3 linked regions of the Promicromonospora sp. Populi genome follow. The main gene of each other region encodes a partner of the protein of the gene in region 2 in a complex. Links are inferred from orthologs where the notes say so. Each region holds a gene or a part of one and is shown on either strand. Other genes may lie near its edges.

Region 1 (2,784 bases), 3.1 Mb from region 2 along the record:
GATCGCCCTGCCGATCCGTGCGCTCAACGAGGCCCTGATCGAGGAGCTGCGCCGGCTCGACCCGGACGAGATCTTCGAGGAGACCCTCATCCGGGGCCTCAAGCACATCACCACGCGGACAGCGGCCTGATGTCCGGCTCGGAGACGGGGCCCGGCCCGGCGGCCGGCCCCGGGTCCGGGGTGCGGCTCGTCGTCGTGCACCCCGACAAGGAGGTGCTGGCGCAGGCAGCGGCCGCGCGGCTGCTGACGCGCATCCTGGACGTGCAGTCGGTCCGCTCCCCCGTGCACGTTGTGCTCACCGGTGGCACGGTCGGCATCGCGTCGCTGGCGGCCGTGGCCGCCAGCCCGCTCGTGCCGGCCGTCGACTGGTCGGGGGTCCACCTCTGGTGGGGCGACGAGCGGTTCCTGCCGGACGGCGACCCGGACCGCAACGAGACGCAGGCCCGTCAGGCCCTGCTCGACGACCTGGTCGTCAACCACGGGCTCCCGGCGGCCAACGTCCACCCCATGCCGGGCCCGACGTCGGTCGCGACTCCCGAGGAGGGCGCCGCGGTCTACGCGGCGCAGCTCGCGGAGCACGCACCGGCCGGCGCGGCGACCCCCGTGCCGGCGTTCGACGTCCTGCTGCTCGGCATGGGGCCCGACGGGCACGTCGCGTCCCTGTTCCCCGGCCACGACGGCCTGGCCGCCCAGGGCACGACGGCGGGCGTGCACGGCTCGCCCAAGCCGCCGCCCGAGCGGGTCTCGCTCACGTTCGACGCGATCCGGTCCGCCCGCGAGGTGTGGATCGTTGCGGCGGGGGCCGAGAAGGCCGGGCAGGTGGCCGCCGCGCTGGCGGGCGAGCCGGTGACGAAGGTGCCCGCCGCGGGCGCCGTCGGGCAGGCACGGACCCTGTGGCTGCTGGACGCGGAAGCGGCCGGCGCCAAGAAGTGACCGCACAGCGGAACTGACAACACAGCGGTGAAGCAGAGCGCCTGCCCCGGTCGACCCGACCGGGGCAGGCGCTCTGCTTCACCACACTGCAAAAAAAGTTAGCTTGCTACGCGTCCGCCACGGCGGATCCGCAGTGCCTCCAGCGCCTCCTCCAGGAGGGCGGCGCCGTCCTCCTCGGACCGGCGCTCCTTCACGTAGGCAAGGTGCGTCTTGTACGGCTCGTTCCGCACGGGAGCCGGCGGATTGACCGGATCCATCCCTGCGGGGAACCCGCAACGGGGGCAGTCCCACTGCGTGGGAGCCTCCACGTCCTCGCCCACCGAGAAGCTCGGTGCTGTCTCGTGCCCGTTGGCACACCAGTAAGAAACCCGGATACGTGGCGCAGTGTCGCCGCGCTCCGTCTCCCCGAGGGGGCCTGCACCTACCCTGCTCCCCCGAATCGCATGACCACCTGATGCCACGTCTGTCGTCCCCTCTGTGTGTGGCCGTCAGCCGCTGGCCGCTTGGCGACCGGTCAGCTGACCCGCTGGATGAGCCCGAGCAGCACGATCACCACGGCCCACACCAGGGCGAAGCCAACGGTGATGCGGTTGAGGTTCCGCTCGGCCACGCCGGACGAACCGGCGCCCATCGAGATACCGCCACCGAACATGTCAGACATCCCGCCACCCTTGCCCTTGTGGAGCAGGATGAGCATGGTCAAGAAGCCGCTGGTCAGGACCAGCAGGACCAGAAGGATGATGCGGAGCGCGTCCACGAGTTCACGTCCTCGGTTGTAGGTGTACCGGGTGTTTCCCGGCGGCGGATCGGTCAAGAGTAAGCGAGACGCACCTCACAGTGCGAACCACCTGTTCAGGACTCCATGCAGCAAGCGATAGAGCCGTGAGCAGCGGTCACACCTGGAACATCACGCCCGAGCGAGAGTACATCAGCCAGATTGCGAGACGGTCTCAGCCCCGCGATGTCAGCCATTGGTTGTGGGCGCGACCGTTGCGACCAACCGCCCGTTCTAGGCGCAACGATCGCGCCCACAACCACTGGAGAATCAGGCCGTTACGTGGGACTGGTAGCGGGCAATTCTCGCGAACTCTTCCGGGTCCAGGCTCGCGCCGCCGACCAGGGCGCCGTCGACGTCGGGCTGCGCCATGATCTGCGCGACGTTGCCCGACTTCACCGAGCCGCCGTACAGCACCCGCACGCCCGCGGCGACGTCGGCGCCGCACAGCTCGCCGAGCACGCGGCGGATCGCGCCGCACACCTCCTGCGCGTCCTCCGGGGTGGCGACCTCGCCGGTGCCGATGGCCCAGACGGGCTCGTAGGCGACGACGATCTGCGCGACCTGCTCGGCCGGGACGTCCGCCAGCGCGGCCTCGACCTGCGCCAGCGTGTAGGACACCTGGTCGCCGGCCTTACGGACCTCCAGGCCCTCGCCGACGCACAGGATCGGGGTCAGGCCGTGGGCGAAGGCGGCACGCACCTTGGCGTTCACGACGTCGTCGGTCTCCGCGTGGTGCTCGCGCCGCTCCGAGTGCCCGATCGCCACGTAGGTGCAGCCCAGCTTCGACAGCATCGCCCCGGAGACCTCACCGGTGTACGCGCCGGACTCGTGCTTGGAGAGATCCTGGGCGCCGTAGACGAGCTCCAGCTTGTCGCCGTCGACGAGCGTCTGCACCGACCGCAGGTCGGTGAACGGCGGCAGCACCGCCACCTCGACCGCCTGGTAGTCGTGCTTGGCGTCCTTCAGGGACCAGGAGAGCTTCTGGACCGTGCTGATCGCCTGCTGGTGGTCCAGGTTCATCTTCCAGTTGCCCGCCATCAGGGGCGTGCGGGTGGTAGCCACGTTTTCTTCCT
Region 2 (3,005 bases):
GTCGTTGACCGATGTACAGATGACCGCCGGGAACCCGTGGTAGCCGAGGAACGACGGTGCCGCTCCGGCGTCCTTGATCACCTTCGCGGCGACCGTGTCCAGGTCCGCGGTGGTCAGGCCGGGCCGGGCTGCGGCCCGGACTGCGGCGAGCGTGTCCGCGACGACCAGACCGGCGCGCCGCATGAGGCGCACCTGGTCCGGCGTCTTGTACTCGACCCGCTCCCGACCGAAGACCACGCTCAGCCCAGCTGGGCCGCGAGGGTGGCGACGATGCGGTCGGTGACCTCGGAGATCTCGCCGACGCCGTCCACCTTGGCCAGCAGCCCCCGCGCCGCGTAGGCCTCGGTCAGGGGGGCCGTCTCGGTGTAGTAGATGTCGAGGCGGCGGGCGATCCCCTCGGGGGTGTCGTCCTCCCGGCCCTCGTCGTGCGCCCGCTTGGTGAGGCGCTCGATCAGTACGTCCCGCTCCGCCGTCAGCTCGATCACGCCGTCGAGCTCCCAGCCGAAGCTGGCGAGCGCGGTGTCCAGCTCGGCGACCTGGGCCGCGTTGCGCGGGTAGCCGTCGAGCAGGAAACCGGCCTTGACGTCCTCGTCACCGAGGCGGTCGTGGACCATGGCGTTGGTGACCTCGTCCGGGACGAGGTCACCCTTCTCGATGTATGCCTTGGCGGTGGTACCGAGCTCCGTGTTGTCCTTGATGTTGGCCCGGAAGATGTCACCGGTAGAGATTGCCACGATCCCGAAGACCTCGGCGAGGCGCGCAGCCTGCGTGCCCTTGCCTACGCCCTGCGGACCCATGATGACCAGGCGGGTGACCTGGCCCTCCTGGTCCGGACGAGCGTGGAGCTCGCGACGGGAAGTGGTGTTGGGGGTCTGACTCAACGGAGGAATCCTTCGTAATGGCGCTGTTGCAGCTGCGAGTCGATCTGCTTGACCGTCTCCAGGCCGACGCCCACCACGATGAGGATCGAGGCACCGCCGAAGGGCAGGGAGGTGCTGACGCCGAGGAAGACAAGCACCAGCGTCGGGATCAGCGCGATCAGCGCGAGGTACACGGAACCGGCGGAGGTGATCCGGGTGATCACGAAGTCCAGGTACTCCGCCGTGGGGCGGCCGGCACGGATGCCGGGGATGAAGCCGCCGTACTTCTTCATGTTGTCCGCGACCTCGTCCGGGTTGAACGTGATCGAGGTGTAGAAGAAGCAGAAGAAGATGATCATCAACGAGTAGATCAGGATGTACAGCGGCGACGACTGCTGGACCAGGTTGTTCGAGATCCAGACGACCCAGTCGGCCTCCTGGTTGCCGAACTGGGCGAGAAGGCCCGGGATGGCCAGGATCGAGGCCGCGAAGATCACGGGGATCACGCCGGCCATGTTGATCTTGATCGGGATGTACGTGCTGGTGCCGCCGTACATGCGACGGCCCACCATGCGCTTCGCGTACTGCACGGGGATGCGGCGCTGCGACTGCTCGACGAACACCACAAGACCGATCACCAGGATGATGACCAGGATCATGACCGTGAAGTTCACGACGCCGTTGGCGCCACCGGCGATCGACCAGAGGGACGTCGGGAAGCTCGCCGCGATCGACGTGAAGATCAGGAGCGACATGCCGTTGCCGACGCCGCGCTCGGTGATGAGCTCGCCGAGCCACATGACCAGGCCGGTACCGGCGGTCATGGTGATGACCATGAAGACCGAGGTCAGGATGCTGTCGTCCGCGATGACATCAACCGGGCAGCCCGTGAACAGCAGGCCCTGGCGCGCCGTCGTGATGACGGTCGTGGACTGCAGGATCGCGAGGGCGATCGTGAGGTAGCGGGTGTACTGGGTCAGCTTGGTCTGACCCGACTGGCCCTCCTTGTACAGCGCCTCGAAGCGTGGGATGACCACGCGAAGCAGCTGCACGATGATGCTCGCCGTGATGTACGGCATGATCCCGAGAGCAAAGATCGACAGCTGCAGCAGAGCTCCGCCGCTGAAGACGTTGATCAGGCCGAGCAGGCTGTCGTTGTCGTTCTGCGCGATGCATTGCTGGACGTTCGCATAGTCCACACCGGGAGTCGGGATGAACGACCCGAGCCGGAAGATCGCCATGATCGCGATCGTGAACAGCAGCTTGCGCCGCAGGTCTGGCGTCCGGAAAGCCCGGCCGAAAGCGCTGAGCACCCTATCCTCCTGGCCCGCCGTTGCGGGATCTCGTGTCGCCGGCGGGACGCCGGCGAGGTGTGTCGAACGTGGGCCAGACCACAACGCTGCAGCCAGACCGTGTCGGATTCTACGTTGCTCACGGGGTCGTCCGGACCACGAAAGCTCCAGAAATTCTCAAGAGAGCCCACAGAGAGCACACAGGGCCGGCCGCGCATGACGCGCTGCCGGCCCTGCCAGCTTTTCTCAGGCCTCCGAGACCGTACCGCCGGCCGCCAGGATCTTCTCCTTGGCGGACGTCGAGACGCGGTCGACCGCGATCTCGAGCTTGACGGTGATCTCGCCGTTGCCGAGCACCTTCACGGGCTGGCCCTTGCGGACCGCCCCCTTGGCGACGAGGTCCTCGACGGTGACGGAGCCACCCTCGGGGAACAGCGTGGAGAGCTTGTCCAGGTTCACGACCTGGAACTCCACCCGGAACGGGTTCTTGAACCCACGCAGCTTCGGGAGGCGCATGTGCAGAGGCACCTGCCCACCCTCGAAGCCTGCGGGCACCTGGTAACGAGCCTTCGTACCCTTGGTACCACGACCTGCCGTCTTACCCTTCGAGCCTTCACCGCGACCCACACGGGTCTTCGCGGTCTTGGCGCCGGGGGCCGGACGGAGGTGGTGCATCTTCAGCGGCTTGTTCTCCGCCATGATCACTCGACCTCCTCGACGGCGACGAGGTGCGCCACCGTCTTGACCATGCCACGAATCTCCGCACGGTCCTCCTTCACGGCAGTGTCGCCGATCCGCTTGAGGCCGAGGGTTCGCAGCGTGTCACGCTGGTTCTGCTTGCCGCCGATGGCGG
Region 3 (3,616 bases), 1.7 Mb from region 2 along the record:
GCAGCCCGCGTGCGGGCTCGGGGACGTGGAAAGGCACAGCGATCCTGCTTTCGTATCCGGGAAACGGTCCGGTCAGGTGCCCTCCACACGGGAGCTCCGGACGTCTCGATCAGGGTAACCGGAGGCTCTGACACCCGGGGGGCTTGTCTCACGGCGGCGACCATCACGTGGAACGCACACCACGTGAAACAGGGGCACCCCCGACATAAACGCCGGGGGCACCTCTGTTCGGCACCGCATTCATCGCCGCGTTGGTCGCGCGGACGGCGTCAGACCTCGTTGACCCCGTGGCAGACCTTGTACTTCTTGCCCGAGCCGCACGGGCACTGGGCGTTGCGCGGCGTGCCGGGGAACGTGCGGCCGTCGCTCGTGGCGGCTGTCGCCTCGCCGTGCAGCGCGGCCCGACGACGGGCGCCGTCCGGGGACTGCATGAACGCCGAGCCCGAGCCGTCCTCGCTCGGCGCCGAGTACGTCAGCGACTGCGGCCGGTTCGGGGCGTCGAGGCCCTTCGCGAGCAGGATGGGCTCCGTCGCGGCGCCCGCCGCGCGGCGCTGGCGCGGCGCGGGCGGCTGACTCGGCTGGCCCTGCCGCGGCAGTGACGCGGGCTGTACCACTGGGATCTGCGTGGTCGGCGGCGCTTCCGGCTGTCCCGTGCCCAGGCGGCCACGCGGCGGCACCGGCGGAGAGGCGGGCAGATCCGAGCCGGCGTCGTCGGCCTGCTCCGCACCGGGCTGCTGGACGGTCACCTCGAGGTTGAACAGGAACCCGACCGACTCCTCCTTGATGGCGTCGGTCATGGCCTGGAACAGCTGGAAGCCCTCGCGCTGGTACTCGACCAGCGGGTCGCGCTGCGCCATGGCGCGCAGCCCGATGCCCTCCTTGAGGTAGTCCATCTCGTAGAGGTGCTCACGCCACTTGCGGTCCAGCACCGAGAGCACCACACGGCGTTCGAGCTGGCGCATGGCCGGGGCGGAGAGCTCGTCCTCGCGCGCCTGGTAGGCCACCCGCGCGTCGGACAGGATCTCCTCCAGCAGCATGTCGCCCGTGAGCCGCTCGATGCCGCCGGCCTCATCGGCGATCTCGTCGGGCGTCAGGGAGACCGGGTACACGGCCTTGAGCGCCGTCCACAGCGCGTCCAGGTCCCACTGCTCCGACGAACCCTCGGCCGTCGCGTTGGTCACGTACTCCGTGACCGTGTCGGTGAGGAAGTGCTGCACCTGCTCACGCAGGTCCTCGCCCTTGAGCACTCGCAGGCGCTCGGCATAGATGACGCTGCGCTGGCGCGAGAGGACGTCGTCGTACTTCAGGACGTTCTTGCGGATCTCGAAGTTGCGCGACTCCACCTGGCCCTGCGCGGACATGATGCCGCGGGTGACCATCTTGGACTCCAGCGGCATGTCGTCCGGGAACCCGGCCCGGTTCATCATCGACTCGGCGAGACCGGAGTTGAACAGGCGCATCAGGTCGTCCTGCATCGACAGGTAGAACCGGGACTCCCCCGGGTCACCCTGCCGGCCGGAGCGTCCGCGCAGCTGGTTGTCGATCCGGCGGGACTCGTGGCGCTCGGTGCCGAGCACGTAGAGGCCACCGGCGGCCTTCACCTCGTCGTGCTCCGTCGCGACGCGGGCCTTCGCCTTCTCCAGCGCCTCCGGCCAGGCCGCCTCGTACTCCTCGGGCGTCTCGACCGGGTCCAGGCCCCGCTCGGCGAGCTCGGACACCGCGAGATACTCGGCGTTGCCGCCGAGCATGATGTCGGTACCACGGCCGGCCATGTTCGTGGCGACCGTGACGGCGCCCTTGCGGCCCGCCATCGCGACGACCGCAGCCTCGCGCTCGTGCTCCTTGGCGTTGAGCACGTTGTGCGGCACGCCGGCCTTCTTCAGCTTGGCACTCAGGAGCTCGGACTTCTCGACGCTCGTGGTGCCCACCAGGACCGGCTGGCCGTAGGCGTGCCGCTCCAGGATGTCGGCGACGACCGCGTTGTACTTGCCGTCCTCGGCCTTGTAGACGAGGTCGGGCTGGTCCAGGCGCTGCGGGTCGTTGTTCGTCGGGATCGGCACGACGCCGAGCTTGTACGTGCCCTGGAACTCCGCGGCCTCGGTCTCGGCCGTACCGGTCATCCCGGAGAGCTTCTTGTACAGCCGGAAGTAGTTCTGGAGGGTGATCGTGGCGAGCGTCTGGTTCTCCGCCTTGATCTCCACCCCCTCCTTGGCCTCGATGGCCTGGTGCATGCCCTCGTTGTAGCGGCGCCCGGCGAGGATGCGGCCGGTGTGCTCGTCGACGATCATGACCTCGCCGTTCAGCACGACGTAGTCCTTGTCGCGCTTGAACAGCTCCTTGGCCTTGATGGCGTTGTTCAGGAACCCGATCAGCGGCGTGTTCAGCGACTCGTAGAGGTTGTCGATGCCGAGGTAGTCCTCGACCTTCGCGATGCCGGGCTCGAGCACGCCGACGGTGCGCTTCTTCTCGTCGACCTCGTAGTCGACGGTGGGCACCAGGCGGCGCACGACCTTGGCGAACTCGTTGTACCAGCGGTTCGCGTCACCGGCCGCAGGGCCGGAGATGATCAGCGGCGTGCGCGCCTCGTCGATGAGGATCGAGTCGACCTCGTCGACGATCGCGAAGTTGTGCCCGCGCTGCACCAGGTCGTCGGTGGACCAGGCCATGTTGTCGCGCAGGTAGTCGAAGCCGAACTCGTTGTTCGTGCCGTAGGTGATGTCCGCGGCATACATCTCACGGCGCTGGGCCGGGGTCTGGCCCGACAGGATCACCCCCGTCGTCATACCCATGAACCGGAAGACGCGGCCCATCAGGTCACCCTGGTACTTGGCCAGGTAGTCGTTGGTGGTGATGACGTGGACGCCGTCGCCCGACAAGGCGTTGAGGTACGCGGCGGTGGTCGCCACCAGCGTCTTGCCCTCACCGGTGCGCATCTCGGCGATGTTGCCGAGGTGCAGCGCCGCACCACCCATGATCTGGACGTCGAAGTGCCGCTGGCCGAGGGTGCGGTGAGCCGCCTCGCGGATCGCCGCGAACACCTCCGGCATGAGCTCGTCGAGAGTCGCGCCGTGCTCCAGCCGTTCCCGGAAACGTGCGGTCTCCTCACGCAGCTCGGTGTCGCTCAGCTCGACAAAGCTGGGCTCCAAGCGGTTGACCTGCTCAGCCACGGAATGCAGCTTCTTCAGGACACGTCCTTCGCCTATGCGCAGGACCTTGTCGAGGATGGACACGCGGGTTCTCCCAGGTCGTCGGTCAAGTTTCGCCGTCGTCCATCGTAGGCCGTAAACCTCGGCGAGAGGCCCAAAGAACCGACAGCAGACAGGCAGGTTCGCTCCAGGGGTAACGCTCGCAACACCCGCAGGGTTCCAGCTGCGGTCCAGCACGGCGGTTCCGGCGCAGTCGTTCCGACCGCCGGGGCCCGGACGGCGCGGTCAGGTTGGACCGGCTCGGTCAGGCCGGCGCGGTCAGGCCGGCTCGGTCAGGCCGGGCCGGCGCTGGCGGCCGGCTCGCCGTCGGACGCGGGACGTGCCCGACGTTCCGCCTGCGCGTCGCGCATCCGCTCGGCGGCCGCATAGCCGAGCGCCGCCTCGGCCGCCTCGTCGGCGAGCGCCAGGCC

The links. Proteins that work in one complex are often made in the same cells at the same time.
Region 1: secY (region 2) and secG share a complex: the UniProt entries of both Escherichia coli proteins name them as parts of the sec protein translocase complex. The link is inferred for Promicromonospora sp. Populi from one-to-one orthologs.
Region 3: the proteins of secY (region 2) and secA are in contact, whole or in part, in a crystal structure (PDB 3DIN), measured with the Thermotoga maritima proteins. The link is inferred for Promicromonospora sp. Populi from one-to-one orthologs. Residues at the interface, in WP_004081795.1 of Thermotoga maritima: Glu108, Gly109, Glu110, Glu111, Ala236, Glu237, Arg238, Arg239, Ile240, Thr241, Ile242, Gln243, Tyr244, Ala245, Arg246, Arg247, Val248, Thr249, Gly250, Arg251, Arg252, Val253, Tyr254, Gly256, Ala257, Ser258, Thr259, Tyr260, Leu261, Pro262; in WP_004082002.1 of Thermotoga maritima: Glu261, Ala262, Arg263, Lys300, Ala301, Arg302, Thr303, Ile304, Ile305, Leu323, Tyr324, Asp325, Pro326, Val329, Ser330, Tyr333, Ile336, Lys340, Phe345, Val349, Glu363, Phe364, Tyr374, Ser375, Gly376, Gly377, Glu393, Ile395, Thr482, Ser483.

The regions. Positions count from the first base shown.
Region 1 is NZ_CP163528.1:1,307,294-1,310,077, forward strand. What follows is about bases 70-2,784. They hold secG (preprotein translocase subunit SecG), read right to left. Parts: upstream 1,691-2,784; coding sequence 1,448-1,690; downstream 70-1,447. Other genes in these bases: opcA (glucose-6-phosphate dehydrogenase assembly protein OpcA), read left to right, coding at 70-130; pgl (6-phosphogluconolactonase), read left to right, coding at 130-933; AB1046_RS05880 (RNA polymerase-binding protein RbpA), read right to left, coding at 1,032-1,394; tpiA (triose-phosphate isomerase), read right to left, coding at 1,979-2,749. In the rest of the region: more of opcA, read left to right, coding at 1-69. UniProt on the Escherichia coli protein: Subunit of the protein translocation channel SecYEG. Overexpression of some hybrid proteins has been thought to jam the protein secretion apparatus resulting in cell death; while this may be true it also results in FtsH-mediated degradation of SecY.
Region 2 is NZ_CP163528.1:4,392,163-4,395,167, reverse strand. What follows is about bases 26-2,961. They hold secY (preprotein translocase subunit SecY), read right to left. Parts: upstream 2,174-2,961; coding sequence 878-2,173; downstream 26-877. Other genes in these bases: rpmD (50S ribosomal protein L30), read right to left, coding at 2,854-2,961; rplO (50S ribosomal protein L15), read right to left, coding at 2,399-2,851; AB1046_RS19920 (adenylate kinase), read right to left, coding at 240-797; map (type I methionyl aminopeptidase), read right to left, coding at 26-237. Outside these bases: more of map, read right to left, coding at 1-25; more of rpmD, read right to left, coding at 2,962-3,005. UniProt on the Escherichia coli protein: The central subunit of the protein translocation channel SecYEG. Consists of two halves formed by TMs 1-5 and 6-10.
Region 3 is NZ_CP163528.1:2,694,839-2,698,454, forward strand. The notes cover bases 70-3,616. They hold secA (preprotein translocase subunit SecA), read right to left. Parts: upstream 3,231-3,616; coding sequence 270-3,230; downstream 70-269. Other genes in these bases: AB1046_RS12210 (cation:proton antiporter), read right to left, coding at 3,479-3,616. Outside these bases: AB1046_RS12200 (homoserine dehydrogenase), read right to left, coding at 1-37. UniProt on the Escherichia coli protein: Required for protein export, interacts with the SecYEG preprotein conducting channel.